One region of the Cytobacillus sp. QJM3NY_8 genome, then DNA from elsewhere that is predicted to be linked to it. Evidence: riboswitches for the same ligand, from Rfam matches in the RefSeq annotation. Region 1 holds a riboswitch; each other region holds the start of a gene.
The links. A riboswitch is a leader RNA that binds a small molecule or an ion and turns the genes downstream of it on or off. The one in region 1 is predicted to bind S-adenosylmethionine.
Positions count from the first base shown of each region.

Region 2: it holds a riboswitch for S-adenosylmethionine, as region 1 does, so the genes downstream of both, AC0VZ9_RS08780 (2,3-diketo-5-methylthiopentyl-1-phosphate enolase) here and AC0VZ9_RS13435 (methionine biosynthesis PLP-dependent protein) in region 1, are expected to answer to the same signal.
Region 3: it holds a riboswitch for S-adenosylmethionine, as region 1 does, so the genes downstream of both, metK (methionine adenosyltransferase) here and AC0VZ9_RS13435 (methionine biosynthesis PLP-dependent protein) in region 1, are expected to answer to the same signal.
Region 4: it holds a riboswitch for S-adenosylmethionine, as region 1 does, so the genes downstream of both, AC0VZ9_RS23855 (O-acetylhomoserine aminocarboxypropyltransferase/cysteine synthase family protein) here and AC0VZ9_RS13435 (methionine biosynthesis PLP-dependent protein) in region 1, are expected to answer to the same signal.

Region 1 covers NZ_CM149681.1:2,582,734-2,590,154, forward strand. Annotated here, with positions in the region: gene AC0VZ9_RS13425 (hypothetical protein) at 465-704, opposite strand; gene AC0VZ9_RS13430 (H-type small acid-soluble spore protein) at 869-1,048, shown strand; SAM riboswitch class I at 1,250-1,364, shown strand; gene AC0VZ9_RS13435 (methionine biosynthesis PLP-dependent protein) at 1,441-2,553, shown strand; gene metC (cystathionine beta-lyase) at 2,550-3,734, shown strand; gene AC0VZ9_RS13445 (bifunctional homocysteine S-methyltransferase/methylenetetrahydrofolate reductase) at 3,739-5,589, shown strand; gene metH (methionine synthase) at 5,582-7,421, shown strand, end outside.
Region 2 covers NZ_CM149681.1:1,670,604-1,678,024, reverse strand. Annotated here, with positions in the region: gene AC0VZ9_RS08810 (electron transfer flavoprotein subunit alpha/FixB family protein) at 1-945, opposite strand, end outside; gene AC0VZ9_RS08805 (electron transfer flavoprotein subunit beta/FixA family protein) at 970-1,788, opposite strand; gene AC0VZ9_RS08800 (aspartyl-phosphate phosphatase Spo0E family protein) at 2,039-2,272, opposite strand; gene AC0VZ9_RS08795 (1,2-dihydroxy-3-keto-5-methylthiopentene dioxygenase) at 2,577-3,119, opposite strand; gene AC0VZ9_RS08790 (methylthioribulose 1-phosphate dehydratase) at 3,173-3,808, opposite strand; gene AC0VZ9_RS08785 (2-hydroxy-3-keto-5-methylthiopentenyl-1-phosphate phosphatase) at 3,805-4,467, opposite strand; gene AC0VZ9_RS08780 (2,3-diketo-5-methylthiopentyl-1-phosphate enolase) at 4,460-5,692, opposite strand; SAM riboswitch class I at 5,779-5,882, opposite strand; gene AC0VZ9_RS08775 (pyridoxal phosphate-dependent aminotransferase) at 5,975-7,147, opposite strand; gene AC0VZ9_RS08770 (carbon-nitrogen family hydrolase) at 7,291-7,421, shown strand, end outside.
Region 3 covers NZ_CM149681.1:4,433,012-4,440,432, forward strand. Annotated here, with positions in the region: gene asnB (asparagine synthase (glutamine-hydrolyzing)) at 1-125, opposite strand, end outside; gene metK (methionine adenosyltransferase) at 474-1,667, opposite strand; SAM riboswitch class I at 1,993-2,118, opposite strand; gene AC0VZ9_RS22670 (thiol-disulfide oxidoreductase DCC family protein) at 2,224-2,598, opposite strand; gene pckA (phosphoenolpyruvate carboxykinase (ATP)) at 2,818-4,404, shown strand; gene AC0VZ9_RS22680 (DUF2584 domain-containing protein) at 4,736-4,978, opposite strand; gene AC0VZ9_RS22685 (alpha/beta hydrolase family protein) at 5,058-5,843, opposite strand; gene AC0VZ9_RS22690 (ABC transporter substrate-binding protein) at 6,010-7,005, shown strand; gene AC0VZ9_RS22695 (ABC transporter ATP-binding protein) at 7,027-7,421, shown strand, end outside.
Region 4 covers NZ_CM149681.1:4,647,539-4,654,959, reverse strand. Annotated here, with positions in the region: gene AC0VZ9_RS23890 (arsenate reductase family protein) at 171-530, shown strand; gene gcvH (glycine cleavage system protein GcvH) at 619-1,002, shown strand; gene AC0VZ9_RS23880 (YusG family protein) at 1,559-1,798, shown strand; gene AC0VZ9_RS23875 (toprim domain-containing protein) at 2,317-2,670, shown strand; gene AC0VZ9_RS23870 (thioredoxin family protein) at 2,686-2,994, shown strand; gene AC0VZ9_RS23865 (MFS transporter) at 3,147-4,418, shown strand; gene AC0VZ9_RS23860 (SCP2 sterol-binding domain-containing protein) at 4,620-4,958, shown strand; SAM riboswitch class I at 5,010-5,111, shown strand; gene AC0VZ9_RS23855 (O-acetylhomoserine aminocarboxypropyltransferase/cysteine synthase family protein) at 5,264-6,580, shown strand; SAM riboswitch class I at 6,720-6,823, shown strand; gene AC0VZ9_RS23850 (methionine ABC transporter ATP-binding protein) at 6,977-7,421, shown strand, end outside.

The DNA of each region.
Region 1 (7,421 bases):
AAAATCTAGTTGTACAAAGATAAAAACATGAATATAGTGGAAAACTATTAAAAATTTTTTTTTAGTAATTACTTATTCTAATAAAATGTTTTGTTAAATGTTAAACAATTATAAATAAGAAATAACTGGGTGGTTTTTAGGGGTTCATTTTAGATTGTTATTATCCGTAAAATTTTGCACGCTGATTTCAGCGCGGGATCTTCTTTCCGCCGGGAGGAACAGAGGTCCTCAGCTCCGCCTGCGCGGTCTCCCGCTCCCTCTCCCTCTCCTGCCGCAGGACATTTAAAAAGGCTTCCTTGACTAATACCGCACGACGAAAATGCGGATGAATTTTCGAGAATCATGTGCCCATAGCGATGATCAGTTCAGGTTAATAACTAAGTTCAAGCAAAAATTCAAAAACATTTTGTAAAAGCACTTTCTTATATAGAAGACAAAATAAAAAAGCCGGCAGTCGTCCGGCTTTAAAAAGTCTCAACTAAGTTAATATAGATTTGTTTCACTGCATTCGCATTTTTTCTGTTTTCTTTTAGGGAAGATTCAATTGCTTCTCTCGTTTCCACAGGAAAATCAAAATGGCCGCAAGTTGTACATTTTTCGAACATGGAACCAGAAACATTTACTTCAATGCCATCCATGGTCTGGAATACTGCTGGACCCTCGGATTCCGCAAACCGGTGGCGGCAGTGGCTATGTTCACGCATATTAGCTCCCCTCCAAGAAAAATTTCATTTACGTTCATTATAAAACAAATATTCTGAACTTTAAAGTGATCCCCTTCTAACATTTTATGCCAGGTTTTTTTCAAAAGAATAATTTGTGTATTTTTAAGACACATTAAAATTATTCAAATTCAGGAGGTTTTTCCATGAATATTGGCAGAGCAAAAGAGATTGCTGAGTCTGCTGAAATGCACAGTGTTACTTTGAATGGCATCCCGATCATCATTCAGCATGTAGATGAGCAGACTAAAACAGCACGTGTTTACACAAAAGCAGATTCTGAAAAAGAAATGGATGTGCCGGTTAACGATTTGATTGAAGAATGAATACCCCAAAAAAACTTTCCAGAATCTGATGGGAAGTTTTTTTGTTCAAAATTTTCCTCATTCCCCCTTAAAAAATGGAGACTGAGGGCAAAAGGACGTAAGATACCTGGTCGGATATTTTTTATAACATAAAATATTCAAAAAAGTGTTGACGATTAGCGGTTTACTGTAGTAAAGTTTAGAGAAAATTTAATATTTGATTTCTTATCCAGAGAGGTCGAGGGTAAGGCCCGACGACGCCTCAGCAACCAGCAATCATTTTTTTGATTGAAAAGGTGCTAATTCCTGCAAGTTTCTAAAACTTGAAAGATAAGAAGAATGGCTGATCACATTAAAAAGTCTTCTTCTTATAGAAGGCTTTTTTTTATTTTTTATAAGGAGTGGTTACAAGCATGTATAATATTGACACCAGATTAGCGCAAATCGGAAACAGGAGCGAGTCAGCAACAGGTGCTGTCAACCCGCCCGTATATTTTTCCACGGCATATCGCCATGAAGGCATTGGCCAGTCAACTGGCTTTGACTATAGCAGAACAGGCAACCCTACCCGCCAGCTGCTTGAGGAGGCAATCGCCGATCTGGAAGAAGGCGACCAAGGCTATGCCTGCAGTTCTGGAATGGCCGCAATTCTTACCATTCTTTCTCTTTTTAAATCCGGAGATGAATGGATTGTATCAAAGGATTTATATGGCGGTACATATCGTCTGCTTGAACAGGGCTTCAAGAAGTGGGGACTTCAGTGCAAATATGTAAATACCAGCAATTCCGAAGATGTTGAACTATTAATCACGGAAAAGACCAAGGCAATATTTCTGGAGACTCCAACTAATCCGCTTATGGAACAGACTGACATTCAATTGATAGCAGACATTGCCCAAAAGCATAATATCCTCCTTATAGTTGATAACACGTTTTATACCCCTCTCCTTCAGCAGCCGTTAAAGCTTGGAGCTGATATTGTGATCCATAGTGCAACCAAGTATCTTGGCGGGCATAATGATGTCCTTGCCGGATTAATTGTTGCAAAAGGCAAAGAGTTATGTGAGGCACTGGCGATGAACCACAATGCCGCAGGTGCTGTCCTTAGCCCTTTTGATTCATGGCTGTTGATCAGAGGGATGAAGACACTCTCTCTCCGCATGGAACGTCATGAAGAAAATGCGAAGGAATTAGCAGAATTTTTATCGGGCCACGATGCAGTAACAGATGTCCTTTATCCCGGCAAGGGCGGCATGATATCATTCCGAATCAAGGATGAATCCTGGGTGAATCCATTTCTGCAGAGCCTCTCCCTTATCTCCTTTGCTGAAAGCCTTGGAGGAGTCGAGAGTTTCATAACTTATCCAGCAACCCAGACACATGCGGACATTCCTGAAGAAATCCGTATTGAAACCGGTGTCTGTAATAGGCTTCTGCGTTTCTCGGTTGGAATAGAAAATGCAGAAGATTTGAAGGCGGATCTTGAACATGCTTTTGCTAAGGTTGTTAAGGAGGCAGTACGATGAGTTCGAATTACACATTCCAAACGAAATTACTTCACAATAATCAAAAATTCGACCCGGAAACAGGAGCTGTCAGTGTACCGATCCAGCATGCCTCCACTTTTCATCAAAAAGATATTGATGTGTTCGGAAAATATGATTACAGCCGCAGCCTGAATCCAACAAGGGAAGCACTTGAAGAAGTCATCGCGGAGCTTGAAGAAGGTATTAGAGGGTTTGCCTTTTCTTCTGGAATGGCTGCCATTTCTACAGCATTCCTCCTCTTATCTCAGGGAGATCATGTTGTCATTACAGAAGATGTATATGGCGGAACCTATCGAATGACAACAGAAGTCCTGTCCCGCTTTGGCATTGAGCACACATTTGTTGATATGACAAATCTTGAGGAAGTAAAAGAAGCAATCCGTCCCAACACGAAAGTTTTCTATGTAGAGACTCCTTCCAACCCGCTGCTGAAAGTGACAGATATACAGGCCATCAGTTCACTTGCAAGACAGCATGGAGCCTTGACATTTGTGGATAATACCTTCCTGACCCCTGCCCTTCAAAAACCGCTTTCTTTAGGTGCAGATATAGTGCTGCACAGCGCAACCAAATTTTTATCCGGACACAGCGACGTCGTGGCTGGCCTAGCGGTTGTGAAAGATCCGGATTTAGGTGCAAGACTTGCTTTTCTCCAGAACTCCTTTGGAGCCGTTTTGGGTGTTCAGGATGCGTGGCTTGTGCTGAGAGGCATTAAAACGCTGCAGGTCAGGCTTGATCAGTCTGTGAAATCAGCTAAGAAAATTGCTGGTTTCCTTAATGATCACCCATCTGTTAAGAAGGTGCATTATCCAGGTTTTGCAGATCATCCCGGATATAAAATCCAGAAAATGCAGGCTGTGAACGCAGGTGCCGTCCTATCTTTTGAGCTTGAAGATGAGCTATCGATGAGAAGATTTGTTGAAAATGCGAAAATACCTGTTTTTGCAGTAAGTCTGGGAGCTGTTGAATCCATCCTCTCCTACCCTGCAAAAATGTCACATGCAGCCATGCCAGCATCCGAACGGGAGCAGCGCGGAATAACGGACAGTCTTCTTCGTCTATCTGTTGGCCTGGAGAGCGCAGATGATATTATAGAAGATTTCAAGGCAGCTTTATCTGCTGCCGGAAAAACAAAACATTCGATTTTACAGCGGGGGTGATATTTTGAGTTTCCTAAATAAATTAAAGAATGAAATCATCATAGCAGATGGCGCGATGGGAACTCTTCTGTACTCCTATGGTACCGACAGCTGTTTTGAGGAATTAAATTTATCACAATCTGAACAGATCCAGCACATCCATGAAGCATACATAGGCGCAGGGGCTGAATTGATCCAAACAAATACGTATGCGGCGAATTATTTGAAGCTTCAGCGATATGGACTGGAAGACTCCGTTAAGGAGATTAACAGTGCTGCAGCAAGGATTGCCAAAAAAGCTGCCAAGGAACGCGCATATGTTGCTGGTACAATCGGCGGGATCAGGGGATTCAAGCCCAACATGATTACACTTGAAGAAATAAAAAGAAGCTTCAGGGAGCAGCTTTATTGCCTGCTGCTTGAGAATGTAGATGGTATTTTGCTTGAAACCTATTATGACCTGGAAGAGCTTGAGACTGTCCTTGCCATAGCCAGGAAAGAAACTGATTTGCCGATTATCGCACAGGTGTCTCTTCAGGAAGCGGGTGTTCTTCAGAACCAGACTTCTATCGCTGATGCTTTAGCAAAGCTTGAAGGAATTGGTGCGGATGTTGTGGGAATCAATTGCAGGCTTGGTCCGCATCATATGCTGAAAACTCTCGAAAGTGTGCCTTTGCCAAAGCATGCCTATCTTTCTGCTTATCCAAATGCCAGTATTCCAGCCTATACGGATGGCAAATTTCATTATGAAGGAGATGCAGAATATTTCCGGCAGTCAGCGATTGAATTCCGAAATCAGGGTGTCCGCCTGCTTGGAGGCTGCTGTGGAACAACACCTGACCATATCAAGGCGTTTTCTGACGTTTTAAAAGGACTTCCGCCAATAGAGGAAAAAGAGACAAAGGCAATCAATAAAGTCATGGTTTCTGAAAAGCCATCATCATCAAGAGAGCTCCCTCCTCTTCAAGATATTGTCAGGGAAAGGCCTTCTGTCATTGTTGAATTGGATCCTCCAAGGAAGCTTGATACTTCACGCTTTTTCGAAGGTGCAAAAGCATTGAAAGAAGCCGGAATAGATTCTATTACACTTGCAGATAACTCCCTTGCTTCCCCCCGGGTATGCAACTCTGCGCTTGGATATCTCGTCAAGCAGCAGACAGGATTGCGCCCGCTTGTTCATGTGACCTGCAGGGATAGGAATATTATTGGACTGCAATCCCATTTAATGGGTCTGCACGCACTTGGATTAAATGATATTCTTGCCGTAACGGGTGATCCTGCACGTGTCGGTGATTTTCCAGGAGCATCTTCTGTATATGATGTCTCATCATTTGAATTGATCAGTATGATCAAGCAGTTAAATGAAGGGTTATCTTTTTCAGGGAAAGATCTCGGCCAGAAAGCTGCCTTTTCAGTTGCAGGGGCTTTTAATCCCAATGTCCGCTCATTGGAAAAAGCTGTTGGACGGCTTGAAAAGAAAATTGAACATGGTGCGGACTATTTCATCTCGCAGCCTGTTTTTTCTGAAGAGAAGCTGCTGGAAGTTCATGAGGCTGTGAAAGATTTAAAAGCACCTGTTTATATAGGCCTAATGCCTCTTACCGGCAGCCGGAATGCTGAGTTTCTGCATAATGAAGTTCCTGGAATCAAAATTTCCGACAGCATTAGAAACCGGATGGCTTCATTAAAGGATGATCCTGCACAGGCTGGAGCTGAAGGCATAGCTATTGCCAAGTCGCTGATCGATGCCGCGGCAGAGCTGTTTAATGGCATTTACCTCATCACTCCATTTATGCGCTATGAAATGACTGTTGAACTATCAAACTATGCCCGTGAGACAACCGAACGGCTTTCAAGGAGGAAACAACATGCATAAACCATCACTGCAGGAGCAGATAAAAAAGAAAATCCTGATCATGGATGGAGCAATGGGCACCATGCTGCAGAGGGCCGATCTTACCGCTGCTGACTTTGGCGGCGAAGAATATGAAGGCTGCAACGAGAATTTAAATATAACAGCTCCTTCGGTGATCGAACATATTCACCTTGAATATTTAAAAGCCGGCGCAGATATTATTGAAACCAATACCTTTGGCGCAACCAGCATTGTTCTGGCAGATTACGATCTGGAAGAAAAAGCTTATGAACTAAATAAAATTGCTGTTGAAATTGCCAGGGAAGCTGCAGACCGCATTTCAACTCCTGAATGGCCAAGATATGTGGCTGGTGCCATGGGTCCTACGACGAAGACGCTGAGTGTAACCGGCGGGTCTACATTTGAAGAAATGATTGCGGCTTATGAAGAACAAGCCAGAGGGTTAATTGACGGTGGAGCCGATCTTCTTCTCCTGGAAACCAGCCAGGACATGCTGAATGTGAAGGCTGGTTTTATCGGCATTGAAAATGCATCAAAAAAGACGGGAATAAAACTTCCGCTTATCGTTTCGGGAACGATTGAACCGATGGGCACGACTCTTGCTGGCCAATCGATTGAAGCATTTTATATTTCGCTGGAACATATGAAACCACTGGCAGTCGGACTCAACTGTGCGACAGGGCCCGAATTCATGCAGGACCATATCCGTTCTCTGTCAGGATTGGCATCTACTGCAGTCAGCTGCTATCCCAATGCAGGATTGCCTGATGAAGAAGGACAGTACCATGAAACTCCGGAATCACTGGCGAGCAAGCTTGAGGGCTTTGCCAAGGAAGGCTGGCTGAATATCGTAGGCGGCTGCTGCGGAACCACCCCTGAACATATTCAGGCGATTGCTGAATCGGTTAAAGATTATAAACCCAGAAATTATGAGGGGAATTCAGTGCATAAAGTTTCCGGAATTGAACCTCTGATTTATGATGACCCGACATTAAGGCCCATTATGGTCGGCGAGCGCACAAATGTAATTGGCTCACGCAAGTTTAAAAGACTGATTGCTGAAGGAAAGTTCGAGGAAGCTGCTGAAATAGGCCGGGCGCAAGTAAAAGGCGGAGCCCACGTAATTGATATTTGCCTTGCAGATCCTGACCGTGAAGAAATGCAGGATGTTGAAAACTTTATCAAGGAATTAGTAAAAAAAATTAAGGTTCCGCTGGTCATTGATTCAACTGATGAAACGGTTATCGAGAAGGCCCTCACCTATTCACAGGGTAAAGCCATCATAAATTCCATTAATCTGGAGGATGGCGAAGAAAGATTCGAAGCTATTGCCCCACTGATCCATCGATATGGTGCAGCTGTGGTAGTAGGTACTATAGATGAAGCCGGAATGGGTGTTACGGCTGAAAGAAAACTGGAAATTGCAAAGCGTTCGTATGATTTGCTTGTAAATAAGTATCAAATTCCGCCTGAGGATCTTATTTTTGACCCCCTCGTCTTTCCTGTCGGCACAGGGGATGAGCAATACATCGGGTCTGCAAAGGCAACGGTAGATGGGATAAGACTTATTAAAGAGGCTTTACCGGAGGTTCAAACCATATTGGGAATCAGTAATGTTTCATTTGGCCTCCCTCCTGTCGGCAGGGAGATATTAAATTCAGTATTCCTTTATCACTGTACTCAAGCAGGACTCGATTATGCGATAGTGAATACGGAAAAGCTCGAAAGATTTGCCTCCATTTCAAAGGAAGAGGTCTTAATGGCTGAAAAGCTTCTTTTCGAAACTACTGATGAATCACTTGCCATTTTCACTGATTTTTACCGGGATAAGA
Region 2 (7,421 bases), 910 kb from region 1:
ACCCACGATTCCGTAGGTTGCTACATCAAATATAGGTGCGTCTGGATCCTTGTTAATCGCAATAATGAACTCTGAATTCTTCATGCCTACGACATGCTGGATTGCCCCTGAAATCCCAATAGCAAAATAGACCTTTGGGGTAATGGTTTCTCCGGTCTGCCCTACCTGCTGTTCATGCGGCAGCCATCCTGCCTCCACTACATCCCTTGTGCCCCCTACAGTTGCTCCAATTGCATCAGCCAGGTCATGGATCAGCTGGAAATTCTGAAAATCCCCCATTCCTTTTCCGCCCGCAACAACAACATGCGCATCTGCTAAATTCACTTTTTTTGTGACATCTTTCACAATTTTAATTACCTTTGTGCGCATATCATCTTCACTTAGGGTAATCGCTTCTTCTATAACCTCGCCCTGTCTATCTGGATCTGGCTCCAGGGCTTTCATAACCTTAGGACGGACAGTAGCCATCTGCGGCCGGTGCTTTTTACAAAGGATGGTTGCCATTATATTTCCCCCAAACGCCGGGCGGCTAGCTTCAAGCAGCCTTTTATCCACTTCGACATCCAGCATGGTTGTATCAGCAGTCAATCCAGTGCTAAGATCTGTAGCAACAGCACTGGCCAAATCTTTACCATTGGAAGTGGCCCCATAGAGAAATATCTCAGGTTTATACTTTTCTGCAAGATTGATTACTGCCTTCATATAAGACTCCGTCCGATAATCTTTCATCACTTCATGGTCAATAACATATACCTGATCAGCTCCATAAGCGATCACTTCCTGGCATAAAGACTTTATTTCATATCCAAGCAGAACACCGGAAAGAGGCACATCCAGCTTATCTGCCAGCTTTCTGCCTGCACCGAGCAATTCAAGGGAAACCCCTTCTATTTTCCCATCATTTTGTTCTATGAATACCCACACTCCCCGGTACTCATCCATCATGTAAATCCCCCCTAATTATTCCCATTATCGGCTTACAAACAGCTCTTTCTTATCATTAAGCAGCTCCATCAGCTGCTTAACCTGTTCTTCCGCATTCCCTTCAAGCCTCTTTCCGCCTTCCGGCTTGGGAGGAGTAAACATTTTTCCCACTATCGTAGGAGACCCTTTCAACCCGAGCTGTGTACGATCTACTTCCTCAAGATCATTTACAGACCAGATAACCGGCTCATACCTGGCAGCTTTTATCATGTTTGGCATAGGGGAGTATTCTATGCTATTAATCTCTTTTTCAACGGTCAGCAGGCAAGGGACTTGAGCTTGTATTAATTCATATCCGTTTGTAATTTTCCTTTTGATCAGTATCGTTTTTTCACCTTCATTAAGTTCGGATACCTCTATAACATTTGTAACAGGCGGAATATCCAGCCTTCTTGCTATTCCTGGTCCCACCTGGCCGGTATCTCCATCAATGGCATGTTTTCCGCATATGATTAAATCCACAGGCATATCTTTTGAAATACGCTCCAATGCTTTAGACAGAGCATAGCTTGTTGCCAGTGTATCTGCGCCGGCAAATGCACGGTCTGAGATTAAAAAGCCGCGGTCTGCTCCTATTTCGATGCTTTTCTTAATAACAGCAACAGCCTGTGGAGGTCCCATGGATAAAACCGAAATGGTGCCTTTTCCTATGGTCTTTGTTATTTTCACTGCTTCCTGTACTGCATGGGCATCATAAGGATTTAAAATGGCAGGTGCACTGCGCCGGTCAAGAGTGTTGGTTTTGGGATTGATTTTAATAATTTTTGTATCAGGCACTTGCTTGACACACACTACTATGTGCATTTTTTACTTTCCCCCCTCTAAACTTAAAGCTTCTATAAGTATAGTTCGCTTTAAGAGATAGATAAAAAAGCTTTGTATTACGATATGATTCTCGATACATGCATAGTACTGCTATGAAGAATTAATAAGAATTGTGCAGTTCATTACTAAGAAAAGCGAGAACTGGCGCCAACTAAAAAAAAGAATCCTCAACGGATCCTTTTTTTTCTTCCCTATTATATGTTCAATCTATGTGCTTGGAATTTTAAAATTATACAACAGCTTTCTTCCATAAGAGAATCATTTCCCGGAAGGAAATCCTCATTCTTTTCTTTTGTTCCTTCTCTCTTTTAACGACGCATTGATATTCAAAAATTAATTGATCAAGTTCCTGGCTGCAGCGAACCGTTTCCTGGCTCGCCATTCCATTTTTCTTGGCCGTTTCTATCATTGTTTCCCTTTTTTGCTGAATTTCAGTCAGCAGCTGTATTCTTTTATAGCGCAACTTTCTTCCTCCTACTCCTATCCCTTTATCCGATATAAATGTGTCTACTTGAAGCATTATTACAAGAATTTCTATAAATGTAAATAGATTCGCAATATTAGACAATCTTTTTCCGAATTTATTTTTATCGACATCAATTTCAATTCGCCCTCATGGGGTTTCGACACATTCTGCTAAATTTATTATGTGGCATCAACGGGATTTGATAAAAAAATCGCAAGACCATAATATGTTAAAAAAATATCCAATTGTTATAGCAGGAAAATAAAAACCCAATGCCGGGGGCAATGGGTGGGTCATTAAATTATTGATGAACTTCCTTTTTTTCATAAATTGGCACCCATCCTTCTGCGGTAACAAAAATCCGGATGGCTACTACTTTTCGATCCTCCTGAAGAGTAAAATAATGACGGATGTTTTCGGGTACGGATATTAAATCGCCAGGATTCAGGAATACTTCAAAGAACTCTCCATCTTTTCCTTGTATAGCAAAGACTCCATGACCGCTGACAATAAATCTCACCTCATCATCTGTATGATGATGCTCCTGCTGGAAATTCTGAAGAAGCTGTTCTAAATTCGGCGTATTCTCTGAAAGGGAAATTACATCCTGTGCCTTATATCCTCTTCGATCAGAAATATCCTTAATTTCTTCAGCAAATGCAGCCAGAATTTCTTGTTTCTCATCATCGGAAAGTAAATATTTTTCCTGCAGATTTTCAGGCAATTTATCTATTGCCCATTGCTCATAGATAACCTCCTGCTTTTCCAGAAAAGCAGCAACCTCTTCCTGATTCCTAATTTCTTTTTTTGAATTTTTCAGTACGATATATGCCAATCTAATCATTCCTCTCTATTATAATTTTTTTCTCGCATGATTTAATAACAGCAGTTCATATATTAAACTACTTTAATTAGCTGATCGGGCTTATATGCCAGGAGCCTTAACTGATAACGGAACAGAAACTCTGAAGCCTCAAGGATCTTTTTAGCCTCAAAGGAGGTTCTGCCCCATACTGTAATTCCATGATTTCTTATCAAGACGGCACCTGAATCTTCATGTACATGGGAAGAAAAACACTTTGCCAGCGTTGGAATATGCGCATGATTCGGAATAATCGGAATCTCGAGAACAGCATCTTCCTCCCACTTATCAAATGCTTTAATCAGCTCTTGCCCTTTAAATGTAACCGCCGCCTGATCACCATAAATTTCTGAAATGACATTATTGTCAATAGTATGTACATGAAGACTGCATTCAGCTTTCGTTCTTCGATATATCTCAGAATGCAGAAGTGTTTCAGCAGAAGGCTTTAAATGTGTTTCCCCTGCCGGGTGTCCATATTCATCAACAAGGAGAAAGTCTTCATCAGTGCGTTTCCTTTTATCCTTTCCGCTTGCTGTTACGAGGAATTGAAGGGGATGTGAGCTGACCTTAATGGCCAGATTTCCGCTTGTTCCCATAAACCAGTCCCTTTCTGCAAGCTCTTCCTTAATATCTGCAAGCTCATTCCATTTTTCCCCAACTCTGCTCATACCCTCACCTCATTTAATCTTTTTAAAAGCTCAATGCAATCATAGAATGTTTCAAAGGCAGAATGATTTAGGTTCATCTCTTTGCTTTTCTCCAGGAGCAGATCTCTGGCAATGACAAAGTCTGCCTGTTTGGCAGCCTCCAGATCGGTTACTGAATCTCCGATCACCACTTTAAAGGTGTTCTCATCCACCAGTTTCCTCATAATAGAAGGCTTGCAGCAGCCGCAATTCTTATTGCATTTTTCATCGCAGCTATGGGGCCATAAGATATTAATTGTATCGCCGCTAAAATCAGAACTATTGCAGAACACCTCTTCAAAGGGTCCATACTTATCCAGTACAGGAGCCACAAAAAAATCTATTCCTCCGCTGACTATATAAAGCGGTATTTTTTCTTTTTCCAGATAATCGATAAATGGCTGAAATCCCTCTCTTACTCTTGCATTTTCTAAGATGAAATCGGTGATAGCATCTTTCAGACTGCTTGGCAGAAGGGAAAACATCTTTCCTACTCCTTCTTGAATGGTAATTTCCTGTCCCAGAACTTGATTTTTTAACCCCTCCCATTGAGAAGGAGCAAAGTGCTTCATGATATGAATGATGTTATCGTTTTCGGTAATAGTTCCATCAAAATCACAAAATACCGCCACTTTAGCCATTCTTTACAGCCACCTCTTTGTACCCCCACAGATCAATCGCTTTTTTTAATTCAGGGAAGTTTGATGGAGCATCTGTTAAAGAAGCCCCATTTAAAATTAAATCTATCGCCTGGCGGAATGCCAAACCGCCTCCTCTTGCCCCATCCGGATGCCCATGTACGCCACCTCCGGCATTAATTACACTGTCTATTCCGAAGTCTTCGAAAAGCAAAGGTACAAGACCCGGATGGATGCCGGCTGATGGAACCGGAAAGGTTCTTTTGCAGAAATCATTCCTAGTCAGGGTATCCCCAATTGATAAGGCCAGAGTTTTTTCAAGGGCAACCGATCCATAAGGTGAAGGGAATAGAGACAAGTCTGCGCCTGCATACCTGAGGAGTTTGCCTAAAAGCAAAGGATAGGAAATCCCATAAACACTTGAAGCAGAAAGAGCTCCACTAACTGCAGGATGTGCCATGATAGGCAGCCCTATCTCATCATCTTCTCTTAATGACTGCAAAACATCGAGCCCATACGAGAATACGTTGAAGAGAAGAAGATCTGCACCAAGTCTGGATGCTTTCCTTGCCTTATCTTTTAAATCAAAAGACCTGCCTGTTAAATTCACAGCATATAGGGTACGGTGGCCTGTTTCCTCATAAACCTGCCTTAGCACTTCTTTGCCTTCGGTTATCCGGGCTTCAAAAGGTGTAAGGCGGTTTTCAAATAGAATTTCATCATCTTTTACAAGGTCGATGCCGCCAAGGGCCTGTTCCCTCAGCTGCGAAGTTAAAAAATCCATGTCTTTGCCCAGCACCCCTTTGAAGATGCTCATCAGAAGGGGTCTATCATATACATTCAGTTTTTCCCTCAGTCCGTCAATCCCGAATCGTGGCCCAGGAAAAAAGCTTTTAAGTTCATTGGAAAACTGTAAATCTAACAATTTAATCTTTCCATCCAATGATAGTTTTCCAAAGACTGTTGTTAATATTGCCGGTAAATCAGGACTGAAATTAACAGTTGGATAGGCAATCTTAATGACTGCGGCTGTTTCCTTTTTTTCTTCATCTTTAGTATAGTCTTCAACAGAAACGACCCTGCCTTTATGCTTTTCCAGCTGCTGTTTTTCTAGTTCCGGCAAATGGGTCCATGACCCGACCGTTAAGCCTAAAGCGATCTCCTCGGCCTTTTTCTCCGGGTTATGTTTTTCATCATGAACCAGATACGTTGCAATAATTTCACTCATGTATATTCTTCCTTTCAAAAATCAAAGAATGAAAACAATAAAAAACCTCTTCAAATAAGAAGAGGTTAGGATAGCAATCTAACATCTTCTTATCTTTCAGCTATAAGCTGCAAGATTTAGCACCGTGCTCATGTATAAGTCGGTTGCCGGGCTTCATAGGGCTAGTCCCTCCGCCTGCTCTTGATAAGAAAACGAAACGAGTATTCAGTTAATTTAGAATTAAAATTTAATTAGAATTATGACAGTGCTTAATATTTTTGTCAATTGAATTATGAGAAAAATTTAAAATAAATTTAATTTTTTTATTCTGCCCACTGCTTCTTTAAGTCTCTCCTCAGATGTCAGTAAACCCGCTCTCACATACCCTTCTCCAAAATCACCAAATCCGATGCCTGGTGCAACCGCAATATGCGCTTTATCCAAGAGATAGTCAGCAAACTCTTCCGATGTAAATTGTTCAGGGACCTTGAGCCATGCAAAAAAAGAGCCTTTAGGAGCTTGAACATTCCAGCCGATTTCCCTGAGGCCAGAGATGAATGTATTACGTCTGGATTCGTATATGGAATTCAATTCTTTAACACAATCCTGTGGTCCTGACAGAGCAGCTGCTGCAGCTTCCTGAACAGCACCAAACAAGCTGACGTATAGATGATCCTGCATAAGGTTCAGTGCTGCGATGACACTTGCATTTCCAGCTGCAAATCCAACTCTCCAGCCTGCCATATTAAATGTTTTTGAAAGTGTATAAATTTCAATTCCGACCTCTTTTGCCCCTTCTGCCTGAAGAAAGCTTTCAGGCTTTATGCCGTCAAAGCCAATTCCTCCATATGCAAAATCATGGACGATGCAAATACCATGGCTTCTGCTCAAATCAACTGTTTCTTGAAAAAAGTCCTTGTTTGCCACTGCTCCAGTGGGATTATTTGGATAATTAAGGAACATCAGTTTTGCTGCATTAAGCTGGTCTGCTGACAATTCACTGTATACTGGCAGGAAGTTATTTTCTTCTCTTAGAGACATTGTCACCATTTTTGCTTTGGCAAGTGCAACACCTGACCAATAATCAGGATATCCCGGGTCCGGAACCAATACGCTGTCCCCAGGGTTTAAAAGGCATTGAGGGATTTCAACCAGTCCGGCTTTACCACCAAAAAGGATGGCTATTTCGGTTTCAGGATCCAATTCAACATTAAATTCCCTTTTATAAAAGTCAGCAGCTGCCTTTTTTAAATACGGGAAGCCCTGGAAAGGGGAATATTTATGGTTTTGCGGATTATCGGCTGCACTTTGAAGACTCTTGACAATATGCTCTGGTGTAGGCATGTCAGGATTGCCCTGTCCAAGATTGATGACATCATGCCCTTGTTGGAGTTTTCTCCCCACTTTGGCTGTCAAAGATGCAAAAAACTGTTTAGGCAGACTTTTCAAAAGATCTGATTGCGGATAATTTACCAAATTGTTCACCTGCTTAAAAAAAAGATTGAAAATATAGTCACAAATGATATAACGTAAATGGTAAGATGTAAAGTAAAATTTTGAAAATTTCCATCTATCGGACTAATTTTACCATAAGGATATGATGATTGCGGGGGAGTTTTATGAAATTAAAGATTGCCTGTTTGCAAATGGATATTGCATTTGGAAAACCTGAGGATAATTTTAAAGCAGCCGAAATCATGATTAAAAAGGCGCTTAGGGATAAACCGGATGTTATTGTGCTGCCGGAACT
Region 3 (7,421 bases), 1.9 Mb from region 1:
AAATAGTATCCTGAATCATCGGGACCCCGATGGGTAATGATATCATTCATATTTTGGAACTGTTCTTTATCTGCGTCACGGTAATTTTGTGCTTTTTCATGTACACAACCAATAAAACCACACATTATGTACGTCACCTACTCCATTCTTTTCTCAATATTTAGATACAGCCTTAACGGCTCCTTTTTCTTAGAAAACATACCCTATAATACTACCACTAATCATTTATAATTAGCACGTGGAATATAAAAAAAATATGCACGGAAAATTAAGCCATTATCCGAAGTTTATACGATAACATATAATTATAAACGACTAAAGAGCATAAAGACCGAAAAGTGAATAAACACCCTTTATGTATAATGACGCAAAAAAGAAAGCGGGAGTTACATTGATTAATGCAACTCCCGCTTTTTATATTTTTGTCTCCCCCTTAAAGTATCGGGGATGGCCAAAGAGCTTCCGCTTTTCTATTAAGCTTCAGAGCGAAGGATTTCAGCTTTGTCCGTACGCTCCCAAGGAAGATCAACATCTGTACGTCCGAAGTGTCCGTAAGCAGCTGTCTGCTTGTAAATTGGGCGGCGAAGGCCAAGCATGTTAATAATTCCTGCAGGGCGAAGATCAAAGTGCTTTCTAACTAGATCAACTAGTACATCTTCATCGACTTTGCCTGTTCCGAATGTATCAACAGAAATCGACACTGGCTGTGCTACACCAATCGCATAAGCAAGCTGAACTTCCACTTTCTCAGCTAAACCTGCTGCCACAAGGTTCTTCGCTACATAACGAGCAGCATAAGCAGCAGAGCGGTCAACCTTTGTAGGATCCTTACCGGAGAACGCGCCTCCGCCATGACGGGCATATCCGCCGTAAGTATCAACAATGATTTTGCGTCCAGTCAGGCCTGCATCCCCTTGAGGTCCGCCGATTACAAAACGTCCTGTTGGGTTGATGAAATACTTTGTATTCTCATCGATTAGTTCTTTGGGAACAACCGGGTTAATAACATGCTCCTTAAGATTGCGCTGGATTTGCTCCAGGCTGATCTCAGGGTGATGCTGGGTAGAAATAACGATTGTGTCAATGCGGACTGGCTTGTCATTTTCATCATACTCAACCGTTACCTGAGTTTTTCCGTCCGGACGAAGGTAAGGAAGAATTTCTTCTTTACGAACTTCAGTCAGACGGCGGGAAAGTTTATGTGCTAAAGAAATCGGAAGAGGCATTAGCTCTTTCGTTTCGTTGCATGCAAAACCGAACATTAAACCCTGGTCCCCTGCACCGATTGCTTCGATTTCCTGATCACTCATTTGTCCTTCCCTTGCTTCAAGAGCCTGGTCAACACCCATTGCAATATCTGCTGACTGCTCATCAATGGAAGTTAAAACTGCACATGTTTCGGAATCGAAACCATATTTAGCACGGGTATAACCGATTTCTTTTACCGTTTCACGAACGATTTTTGGAATATCTACGTATGTAGATGTTGTGATTTCACCTGCAACTAATACAAGTCCAGTTGTTACAGAAGTCTCTGCAGCAACACGGGCATTCGCATCTTTAGCTAAAATCGCATCTAAGATTGCATCAGAAATTTGGTCACAGATTTTATCCGGATGACCTTCAGTAACTGATTCAGAAGTAAACAAACGACGCTTTGTTGACATCTGGCTTCCTCCTTATAAATAGAAAATTGAGCGAGAATTAAGAAATGGGGAAGCGGAAAAGAACTTTTCCCTGTCATTTCATGGATCTCTGTTTGATACGGAACTCATTCCCTTAGTAGTATGAAATAAACATGGAGTTTTTATTAGAAAAATAGGCATCGCTGGCTAGAAAGCCAGGCATCCATCTTTTCTTATGCCTCTCTGCAAGCTGCTAAAAACTCACATAAATAGTACATTCCAAAAGCCGTTCATCCCATTGCCTGTGCAAAATAAAAAACCTTCTCAATAGTGAAAAGGTTGAAAGCAAATCGATTCGCGCCTTTCACTCTTATCGTTCAAGGAATTACGTCCTTGCGTCAGGTTAGCACCTTTGCTGATAAATGCCTTTTAGCAGGTTTAGCAGGTTGCTGGGTTTCATAGGGCCTGTCCCTCCACCAGCTCGGGATAAGAGAGTATCCGTTCAAGGTTGAATCATACCGTATTTTATCGAATCATGTCAACAAGTTTTCATTATTTTTAACAGTAAAATTTCAGCATTGAAAATTATGCTCCATGCTTACAGCGAACAGCTTCCATCATCACATTTTTTCTTTAGAAATTTATGCCTGTTTTTAGCAATCCATTTGTAGATCGGATCGCCCAGTATTGGCGTCAATGGGAGATATAAAAGGAGGCTGATTAAAAAGGAGGCAGGAAAGAGGAACAGCAGTCTCCTTACTGCAGAATAACCCTTTTTCACACCGCCCGATGGAGTAATAATATGAAGCTCTCTGCGCAGGTCATGCTTGGAAAACGAGAGAGAATCCGGGATTTTTTCATACTCCTGCAGAGAAATCCATACCACTTTATTCAGCCAATCAAGTTTTTTAAATATCTTCTTTGTTTCCTTGCATAAAGAACAAGTTTCATCATAGAGGGCAATTGTCTTCATTTTAGATCAGTCCCATGTTAAAATTAACACTTTCTTCTATATTAACATATATCAGTTATAAGGTGATTAAAGTGGAATTGCATGTCCAATTATGACATTTTTATAACATGAATAAAAAAGTTTCGTAATAGTATAGACTAATCGTTTTAATGTGTTATACTAATTTCGAGATGTAATCACTTTCATAAAAAAATCGGAAAAAAGGAAGGTATTCATCAGATGAACTCTGTAAGCATATCAAACGAATTGAGCGAATTATTAAATGGCAGCAACATTCAAGTGCAATTATCCGTTCCTCAGCTTGTGGAAAAAGTTTTAAACCGCAATGAAGGGTCCCTTACCTCTACTGGCGCCGTACGCGCTACTACAGGAAAGTATACAGGACGTTCTCCTAAAGATAAATACATTGTTGAAGAAGCATCAAATAAAGATAAAATGGATTGGGGCAGCGTAAACCAGCCTATCTCTGAAGAAGCATTCTCTAATCTTTATAATAAAGTAATCAACTACTTAAAAGAAAAAGAAGAAGTATTTGTTTTCAAAGGCTTCGCAGGCGCAGATAAAAAGCACCGCATGCCAATCCAGGTAATTAATGAATATGCCTGGCACAATCTTTTCGCACATCAGTTATTCATTCGTCCGGCAGAAGACGAGCTATTGGATCATCAAGCAGAGTTCACAGTCATTTCTGCTCCTAATTTCAAAGCAGACCCTGCAGTTGACGGCACAAAGTCCGAAACATTTATCATCATTTCATTCGAGCGCCGTACTGTTTTAATCGGTGGTACTGAATATGCAGGCGAAATGAAAAAGTCCATTTTCTCTGTTATGAACTATATGCTTCCAGAAAACGGGATCCTTCCTATGCACTGTTCCGCGAACGTTGGTCGTGAAGGAGATGTTGCTTTATTCTTCGGCTTATCCGGAACAGGGAAAACAACCTTATCTGCAGACCCTAACCGCAAGCTGATTGGGGATGACGAGCATGGCTGGTCAGCAAATGGCGTCTTCAATATTGAAGGCGGCTGCTATGCGAAATGCATTAACTTATCCCGTGAGAAAGAACCGCAAATTTTTGATGCTATCCGATTTGGGGCTGTATTGGAAAATGTGGTAGTAAACAGCGAAACTCGGGTTGCTGATTACGATGACAGCACTTTAACTGAAAATACACGTGCGGCTTACCAGCTTCAGGCCATCGATAATATTGTTGACCCAAGCATTGCCGGACATCCTAATACAATCGTATTTTTAACAGCTGACGCATTTGGCGTATTGCCTCCAATCTCTAAACTGTCAAAAGAGCAGGCAATGTACCATTTCTTAAGCGGATATACTTCCAAGCTGGCAGGAACTGAGCGCGGCATCACTTCACCGCAGGCAACGTTCTCAACTTGCTTTGGATCACCTTTCCTTCCGCTTCCTGCAAACCGTTATGCTGAAATGCTTGGCGAGAAGATCGATGAGCATAATGCAAAAGTCTTCCTGGTAAACACAGGATGGACTGGCGGAGAGTACGGAGTCGGTGAACGCATGAAACTTGCTTACACTCGTGCTATGGTGGAAGCTGCACTTGAAGGCGAACTAAACAACGTAGAAACAGTCAAAGACGAAATTTTCGGATTGGAAATTCCGCAGCACGTTACGGGTGTGCCTGACGAAGTTCTTCAGCCAAACAAAACATGGGCAGATCAGGCTGCTTATGAAGCAAAGGCAAAAGAACTCGCTGCAAAATTCCGTGAGAACTTCAAGAAGTTCACAAGCGTTTCTTCTGAAATCGAAGAAAAAGGCGGACCAATCGCATAATATAGAAAAGGAATTGCAGCTTAGCAGCAATTCCTTTTTTATATTTCATTTTATAAGTCTTCAAGCTCGAACGAATAAGTTTCTTACATGCAGACTAATAGTCGTTGATCGGCACTGTGCGCTTCGATTAGTTCCAGTTCGCACTCTTTTTCTATTTCTCAGTAGCACTATTCCTTCTGTTTAAGTCCTTTCGCAACTCCTTTTCCTCGCTCAGCGGCACTATTCCAACTAATCATTCTTTCTCATTCCCTGATTAAAAAAGCACTATTCTCACTTGCGATTTGCAGAAATATTTTGAACAAAAAAACGCCGGACTAAGTCCAGGCGCTCTTTAGTTTGTTGAGTTTAGAGAAACAAGCTGGTAAGTAATGAGTGTCTGGCTGTTTTCCCATTCTACTTTTCTAATAACACCCATTCCGTTCAGGTCTCCGTCAATTGTTCTTTTTACCTCGACAGGGATATCGAGCGGATATAATCGGTATCCGTCTTTGACAAGCGAAAAGAAATTTTCATCAAGTCTTTTTTCCCTTCCCTTTGTCACGATCATTGTGTTCAGCTCTAAAGGCATACCCATTGGTATCTCTCCTTCATTCTTAATATCCTTACCTCTATTTTACCCCACCTTTTTCCGCTCTGAAAGTCTTTAATTTTATCTACCCATTGCTTTTCATCCACGCACTTAAATCCTCTACTGTCTTCCGGTTCACGGCTGGCGGAAAGTAGTGGGTATATTCAGGGAAATACCAGCTGCCTACTTCTTTTTTAAGAGCCTTGAGCCTTTTTTCCAGGCGATAGGAATGCTCCACCGAAACATTATGATCCTGTTCTCCATGGATGATTAAGACAGGCGCCTCCAGCTGTTCCAGCCGAAAAAGCGGGGTGCGATATTTATACCTTTCCGGAAACTTCGTCGGGGTTCCGCCTATTACACGTTTCATCATTCTTCGGAGATCCTTGCGCTCCACATAAGTGAGAAACATATCACTGACCCCTCCCCATGTTACAATGGACGCGGCTTCCGGAAACTCGATTGCAGTAAGCAATGCCATTACGCCACCGCGGGAAAAGCCAAATATATGGACTCTTTTTACCCGTGCATGCTCCTGAAGAAGAGTGAAAGCGGCAAACGCGTCCTGTCTGTCCTCCCCTGCAAAATCTTCGTTGCCATCTCCCCCTTGGTTGCCTCTGTAAAAAGGGGCGAATACAATAAAGCCTTCACAGGCAAACTGGACAATCCGTGAAGGCCTTACTTTCCCGACATTTTTTATGCCTCCTCTCAGGTATAGGAATCCATCATATAGCTCCTCCCCCTTTGGCTCTGCCAGCAGGCCTTTTATATGTAATCCGTTTGCATGATATGTGACAACTGATAATTCGATTGCCGGATTTGGCGAAGGAAATCTCTGTTTATTTATGATTTGGCCATTTTGGAATTCCATGTCCTCATTCCCCCTCTTGAAGTAATCTGAATACGACTAATAGTATGAGCTTTATGACCTCCGCCTAAAAATGTTTCCATGGGCATTCACACATTTTTTCGATTTTCATACGATATCCTAGGCTTTTAAATCTGACTTTTTTAGCATAAGGGAGGTCTTATGGCTTATGAAAAAATGGATGAAAGTAAGCATGCTTCTTTTGCTTACGGCGATACTTATTGTTCCTTTGGCCGCTTGCGGAAAGGATGAAATGCAAAACGTCCGTATTGCCGAAGTGACACGTTCCATCTTCTATGCTCCGCAATATGTAGCCCTTGAGAAGGGTTTCTTTGAAGAAGAAGGTCTTAAAGTAGAGCTTACGACTACAGCAGGCGGAGATAAAACGATGACAGCTTTGCTTTCAGACAGCGCTGATGTGGCGCTTGTTGGCTCTGAAACATCGATTTACGTATCCGCGCAGGGCTCCAATGACCCGGTTATCAACTTTGCACAGCTAACCCAGACAGATGGAACATTTTTAGTTTCCCGCAATAAAATCGACAATTTTTCCTGGGATATGCTGAAAGGCAAAACATTCCTTGGCCAGCGCAAAGGCGGTATGCCGCAAATGGCCGGTGAGTTTGTTCTGAAAAAGCATGGAATTGATCCTCACGCAGATATGGACTTGATTCAAAATATTGATTATGCCAATATCGCTCCGGCCTTCGCTTCAGGAACAGGCGAGTTTGTTCAGCTGTTCGAGCCGACTGCCAGTGTTTTTGAAAAAGAAGGCAAAGGCTATATCGTAGCTTCTTTCGGAACAGAGTCCGGTCATGTACCATATACCACATTCATGACAAAACAAAGCTATATTGATGAAAATAAAGAAACGGTCGAAAAATTCACAAGAGCGATTTATAAAGCACAGCAATGGGTTGAGACACACAGTGCGAAAGAAACGGCAGAAACCATTCAAGGATATTTCGACAATACCGAGCTTGATATCATTGAGATGGTAGTAGACCGCTATAAGAGCCAGGGATCCTTTGCAACAGATCCTATCCTGGACACTGAAGAATGGGAAAATCTGCAGAACATCATGGACGAAGCAGGAGAGCTCCCTAAGCGCATAGAGCATGACACACTTGTCAACACAGAAATCGCTGAAGGTGTAATGAAGTAATAAACGAAAGAGGAGGCCGACATGAATTTTTTAAAGGTAGATGCTGTCCACCACACTTATTTTACGAAAACCTCTGCTGTAACGGCCCTCTCCGATATTTCGCTTGAAGTGGAGGAAGGCGAATTTGTTTCCTTCCTCGGCCCAAGCGGATGCGGCAAGACAACTTTGCTTTCCATCATAGCAGGCCTGTTTGAACCCACAGAAGGCACTGTAACACTTGAAGGAAAGCGGGTTGAAACGGCAGAAAATGAAATTGGCTATATGCTGCAGCAGGATTATCTTTTTCCCTGGAAAACGATTGAAGAAAATATCCTGCTGGGGCTGAAAATCGGGAACAGCCTTACTCCAGACAAAAAAGCTTATGCTCTGCAGCTCCTTAAGGAGATGGGATTAAAAGGTGTAGAATCACAGTTTCC
Region 4 (7,421 bases), 2.1 Mb from region 1:
GCCAAAAATAACCCTTCAAAAAATTTTTTTTGCCAGAAGGATAATATAGAAATTTGTCGAATATAAATTTGGAGATCAATGTTATGCTTTGTCATCCATTTATGTTACTATTCAATTAAAAGGCAGCAATTTTGGATAAGCCTGAATTTGCTAAAATGGGTGGTGAAAAAATGGCGTTGACTTTTTATTGGTATCCTAAATGCGGGACATGCCGAAAGGCCAAGAAATGGCTTGATGAACATAATCTGTCCTATGAAGAAATACATATAACAGACAATCCGCCTTCTCGAAGCGAACTTGAAACGCTTTATAAAAAGAGCGGTTTAGAACTGAAAAAGTTCTTTAATACGAGTGGTCAAAAATACCGGGAACTCGGCCTGAAGGACAAGGTGAAGACCTCTACGGAAGAAGAACTGCTCGATATTTTGGCAACAGACGGCATGCTGATTAAGCGTCCGCTGCTGACAGATGGAGAAAAGGTTACAGTGGGCTTCAAAGAAGAGGAATATGAAAAGACATGGCTTTCCTAAGCGCTGGACTTTAGCCTTTTAAGCCATATTTAACCATGAGATCGATTTACTGATCATAAATTGAAATATTAATTTGGAGGGATACATAATGAGCACACCAAAAGAATTACGTTATTCAGAAGAGCATGAGTGGGTAAAAACAGAAGATGGGAAAGTACGTATCGGGATTACGCATTTCGCGCAATCAGAACTTGGTGACATCGTATTTGTTGAGCTTCCTGAAGTTGGCGATGAGCTAAGTGCAAACGAGCCATTCGGAAGCGTAGAATCTGTAAAAACAGTTTCTGAACTTTATGCGCCATTAAGCGGTAAAGTGGTTGAAGTAAATGAAGACCTTAACGACAACCCTGAATTCGTAAACGAATCCCCATACGAAAAAGCATGGATGGTTGTGGTTGAGCCTTCAGATTTAAGCGAAGTAGAGAGCTTGATGACTGCTGAGCAATATGAAGAAATGACAAACGAAGACTAATGTATGAAAGCCGGTTCTATAAGAACCGGCTTTTATGCTGTTTATGTAACTGAGGGGCTGATCAAGGGTTCTGCTATTAGAATTTGTATCTATGTACTTCGAGACCTGTCTAGCTCCAGCGCCTACCCCCTCGAGGTCACAAGCTTGTCTAGTTGCGGCTCCTAGGGACTCGAGACATAAGCCAATCCCTTCCAGAAGGAAAGAACACCTTCTTGCAGGGCTCGTCTTATGCTTGTCGTCCCTGAGCAATCGCCTCCACATTTCGGTTTGTCTAGTTGCGGCTCCTGGGGACTCGGAAGCATAAGCCGATTACTTTCAGAAGGAAAAACGCCTTCTTACAGGAACCGTCTTATGCCTGTCGTGCCTGGGCAGTCGCCTCCACATTTCAGGCAATCCTCCCAAAAAGGCAAAGGACGCCTTTCTGTGAGGCTCGTCTTGTGATTGTCGGGGTGGACAAGGCGCTTGCGCTTTTCTAACTGGCTTTAATTGCTATTTTTTCTTTTGCAGAGAAAGGGCAAACTATAGATACCCAAAAGCATGAAAGGATTGGTTACCCATGACATTGAATCAGCAGAAAATCGATATTACAGATCGGGTTGTCGGCAAGCTTAAAAGTAATGGGATTGATCTTTATCTTGAGAACGAAAAAATTGGCCAAATCAGCCTTCCTGAAGGCTCTTCCTTTAACCTGGCCCATCATTTTGAGACCGACCACCAAAAAATATATCAGAATGTCTCCGTTCCAGATAAAGCGCAAGAGCGCTACACAGACTGTGACGAAGGCGGCTGGTGCTGACTACTGTAAACAGCGGAATGGATTCCGCTGTTTATTTAATAGGATAAAGCAATATTACCGGGCATACAATGAAATAGGCTGTTTAAGAGTACTACAATGATTATCTTTCTTCAAAAATATTTCCTTTATCAAGCTGTAGAATAATATGTAAAATCAGCGCAGTCCTAACCTCCAATATGGGCAGGAGATTCACACCATAACCGAGAATATTGAATATATTAAGATAAGTACCAATGTAAGACTGGTTTTTTAAATTTGGCTGTTTTGTAAACTTAGCTTACGATAAACTAAGTTTGTCAACTGAGTTGATTGGGTCGGAGGGCACTTGATCCTCGAAAAAGCTTCCGCATTTTCTTTGTACGATGCTAATTCAGGAAGCTTATTCAATATCCTGCAGGAGGCTCTCATTTCTCCCAGCGGAAATCAACGGGATTCATTTACAATCTAAGATCAATCTCATGAGTAAACAGCTAACATTAAAGCAACAGTTTCAAAATAACTCCTTTCAGGTGATGACGATGAACGAGGGAATTCCGGAAAAAGTTATTATTGTCGAGGGAAAGTCAGATAAAACGAAGGTTAAAAACATAATAAGAGAACCTGTAGAGATTATCTGCACAAATGGAACAATAAGCATTACCAAGCTGGATGAATTAATTGACACACTGTTTGATAAGGATGTATATATATTGGTGGATGCCGATTCAGCCGGTGAAAAGCTGAGAAAACAGTTTAAAAGGGAATTTCCAGAGGCAGAGCATCTATACATCGATAGAATGTACAGAGAAGTAGCGACAGCACCGGAACATCATTTGGCTACAGTGCTGCTGGGAGCTAATATTGACGTTTATACACAATATTTAGACAGATAAAGTAAGGATGATAAAATGCAGGAATGGTCGCAGCTGGAGATTGAGGAAGCGGTTAACGGGCAAGAAACTGCCCTTATCTATTTGTACACGCCTATGTGCGGAACCTGTCAGATGGCAGGAAAGATGCTGACAGTTACAGAACAATTGCTGCCTGAGCAAAAGATTGGGAAAGCGGACTTAAATTATATGCCGCAATTGGCTGAACAATGGGGAGTGGAAAGCGTACCTTGTCTTCTCATCTTTAAAGAAGGAAATTTACAGGGAAAATTATATGCATTCCGATCAGTTCCCTATTTGTTGGATAGAATCAGAAGCATCTATTGAGAAAGCCAGGAGCAAAGCTTCCTGGTTTTTTGCATTTTAAAAAAATATAGAAATTAGACTTTTCAATATTCTAAATATATTTACAAAACCCTTTTGAAAGAGTATGATACTTAGGGAATCGAAATAATCATACAGTGCAGGAAGGGATCCGGATGGCATTTTACAAGGAGTGGGCAGGCCAATTTAAAGGCTATAACCGCAATATAAAATTGGCTTTTATGGCGAATACCCTTACACAAATAGGCTTTGGGATATTCATGGTAATCTATAATTTTTACATAAGGGAGCTTGGCTACTCCGAAAGTGTTAATGGGCAAATCATATCTATGACTGCACTCGCCACAGCACTGATTCTTGTGCCGGCAGGAATCGCAAGCGACCGAATTGGAAGAAAAAGAGCGATGCTGTTCGGGGCTGTTGCAACGGGTGTCGCTATGCTTTTCAGAAGTATGGTTGAAATGCAGGAACTCCTGATTTTATTTGCCTTTTTTACAGGGCTGACTACAGCATTTCTGCAAGTATCCGGCATACCATGGCTGGCTGAGAATTCTAAGGCTGACCAACGGGTTCATTTATTCAGCACCCATTTTGCCATTATGACGGGTGCAAATGTAATCGGAAACTTAAGCGGAGGCATCTTTACGGATGTATTTTCTTTATTTGTGGACCAGCTCACCAGCATCCGGATTACACTTCTGATTGCAAGTGTTTTCTTCATAGCAGGCCTTGTTCCCATCCTTCGTTTCGCAGAAGCTCCGAAAGATAAAAACGATGTAAGAGGCATAAAAGGTTTTTCGTTCAAAAACCTATCCGCTAATAATGAAGGCGTCAAAATTATCGCCATGTTTGCTTTTGCGCAGCTGCTGATAGGAATTGGAGCAGGACTGGTTATCCCTTATCTAAATCTATACTTCGCAGACCGTTTTGAAGCTTCCAATTCAACCATTGGCATTATTATTTCATTAGGGCAGGCTGCCACAGCTTTTGCTATGATTATCGGCCCGGTTGTGGTAAGGAAGGTGGGAGAAGTCAGAGCAGTTGTAATCCTGCAGCTCATGTCACTTCCTTTTCTGCTTTTAACTGCTTATACAGAGAATCTTTGGCTGGCTGCCATCGGCTTTTTGTTCCGGCAGGCATTAATGAATGCTGGAAACCCAATACAAATGTCGCTGATGATGTCTAGGGTAAATGATTCGATGAAAGGGCTGGCAAACTCCGTTAATCAGATGGTTTTCAATCTGGGCTGGGCTGTAATGGGGCCTATTTCAACAGGAATTGTCATGAGATATGGAGATTATTGGGGATATGCACTCGTATTCTCCATTACAGCTTCTTTATATTTGATTGGCTCTCTCTATTTTTTCTTTGTTTTCAAAAACTATAAAAAGACAAAAACTGCATCACCTTCCGTAAAAACAGTATAATCTGACATATTTCTCGGGAAATGAAAGACAATGCCTAATAAACAGGTATTGTCTTTCTGGTTCTTCCAGAATTAATAAATTTGAAATGCGAGAACTGTCTGGCTCCAGCGATCTTCTGATTTTGTCGAAAGAAAATTAAAGGATTGAAGCCATTTATTACTGAATATTAAAGATGATAAACCCATTAAAAGAGGTGAGGCTGTGAAGGATTTACCTGATGTATTTATCCGGGAATTAAAGTCTAAAGGTCATCTTGGATACTTTTTAAGAAAATCAAATTTCTCTTTGCTTATTAAGGCGGGAAATATAAGCATTCCTCTGGAAATTATGAATGGGGAAATCCGGAAGGCCAGTCACACCAGTAATTTTGATGTGGAGGTCTCGGGCTCTGAAGAAGCTGTGCTGTCATTGATTTCAGGCGAGTTAAAGTTAAGGGATGCTATTTTCCAAAATAAAATAAAGATGGAAACCACCTTCAGAAAAAAATTGCTCCTCGAATCCTTTTTCTGTTTAGGGAAAATTTCATATCACAATACTTGACCATTTTTTAAATAGTATGATAATATCGTTTTAATATCAATTAACTGAATATTCTTATCAAGAGAGGCGGAGGGACTGGCCCAGCGAAGCCCGGCAACCGGTAAAGTACACGGTGCTAAATCCAGCAGAGCGGGATGCTCTGGAAGATAAGAAGAGACGATAAAGCCCTCTTCTTATGAAGAGGGTTTTTTCATAATATCAGACTTTTTTCTTTGAAATTTGATAACTGTCTAGCTCCAGGCACCTTGCATTTTTCTTAGTTCTTCGATAAGAAATACTAAAATTTTTATAGAGGAGAGAAAGCAATGACTGATAAACAAAAAAATTACCGTTTTGAAACAATTGGAGTGCATGGGGGACTGAAGCCAGACCCTGTAACTGGCGCAAGGGCGGTACCGATTTACCAGAACAATGCTTACCAGTTCAAGAATACAGATCACGCTGCAGATCTCTTTGCTCTTAAAGAGCCAGGATATATTTATAGCAGGATACATAATCCGACTGTAAGTGTATTTGAGGAAAGAGTGGCCTTGCTTGAAGGAGGAGTTGGTGCCCTGGCTCTTGCAAGCGGACAATCTGCCATTACGCTTGCCATTTTAAACATAGCTGAAGCAGGGGATGAAATTATTGCTGCGTCCAATTTATATGGCGGTACTTATAATTTGTTTGCAGTCACACTTCCCAAGTATGGAATTAAAGTGAAACTGGTTGATCCAAAAGAGCCGGAAAATTTCCGTAACGCGATTACAGATAAAACAAAGGCCATCTTTGCCGAAACGATAGGGAACCCAAGCTTAAAAATCCTGGATATTGAAAAGGTAGCAGCAATTGCACACGAGAATGGTGTGCCGCTGATTGTCGATAACACTTTTGCTACACCTTATCTATGCAGGCCGATCGAACATGGGGCTGACATTGTTATACACTCTGCGACTAAATGGCTGCTCGGCAATGGAACAACAATGGGAGGAATTATTGTAGACGGAGGAAAATTTGACTGGAATTCCCATAAGTTCCCGGGCTTTACAGAGCCAGATCCCAGCTACCATGATATTGTCTATAGCGAAGCAATTGGCGAGGCGGCTTATATTATCAAAGCACGCGTACAGCTTTTAAGAGACTTAGGGCCTGCTATGAGTGCGCAAAGTGCATTTCAATTCACATTGGGGCTTGAAACTTTGCATGTACGGATGAAAGAGCATGTTGCCAATACGAAAAAAGTAGTGGAGTATCTAGAGGCGCATCCAGCTGTTAATTGGGTCCTGTATCCTGGAAATGAAAGCCATCCGGATAAAAAATTGGCGGATAAGTACTTGCCGAAAGGAGCAGGAGCTGTGGCTGTGTTTGGAATTGCTGGCGGAAGAGAAGCAGGTGCCAAGCTAATAAACAGCCTGAAGCTTTGGGCACATGTGGCAAATGTCGGGGATGCAAAGAGCCTGATTATCCACCCTGCAAGTACAACTCACCAGCAGCTGGATGAAGAAGGTTTAAAAGCTGCGGGAGTGCCGGAGGATCTAATTCGAATTTCTATCGGAATCGAGAATGCGGAAGATTTGATTGAAGATCTGGAACAGGCGATCGAAGCAGCTGCAGGCATTACATCACTTTCTGCAAAAGCATAAAGGAAAATTTACCATTCATTTTTTTCCGAAAGTTTAAAATTTCTTCGTTGACACCTTTTTGATGGCTATGATACGATAGCAAACGTAATTAATAAACTGCTTAATTTATTAAAATATTAATTGAATATAAATCGTTACGCTCTTATCAAGAGAGGTGGAGGGAAGTGCCCTATGAAGCCCGGCAACCGTCAATTATTTGAAATGGTGCCAATTCACTCAAAGCATAGCTTTGACAGATGAGAGAAAGGACTTAATTTTTAATGCCTTTCTGCTCATGTGCAGAAAGGCATTTTTGCTTTTAGCGCATGAAAGCCTATAAGGAGTAAAAAATAGGGGAATATAAGCAGTCTAATAATTATAATCTGTATCTTTCGATTAAAGAGGTGACAATTCACGTTGATTTCTATAAAAGATGTACAGAAGATTTTCTCTTCAAAAAAAGGCCAGGTAAAAGCTGTTGACAATGTAAACCTGGAAGTAAAGGAAGGAGAAATCTTCGGAGTTATCGGATATAGCGGTGCAGGTAAAAGTACCTTGATCCGCATGCTGAATGGGCTGGAGCTTCCTACCCATGGCAGTGTGACAGTTGCAGGAAATGAGGTTTCAAAGATAAAGGGAAGCAAGCTAAGAAAAGCGCGTCAGGAAATAAGCATGATCTTCCAGCATTTCAACCTATTATGGTCGAGAACGGTAAGAGAGAATATCGCTTTTCCGCTTGAAATTGCTGGTGTTTCCCGGCAGGAAAGGCTGAAAAGGGTAGACGAGCTCATTAAACTCGTTGGCCTTGAAGGAAGAGAAGATGCCTATCCTTCCCAGCTCAGCGGCGGTCAAAAACAAAGGG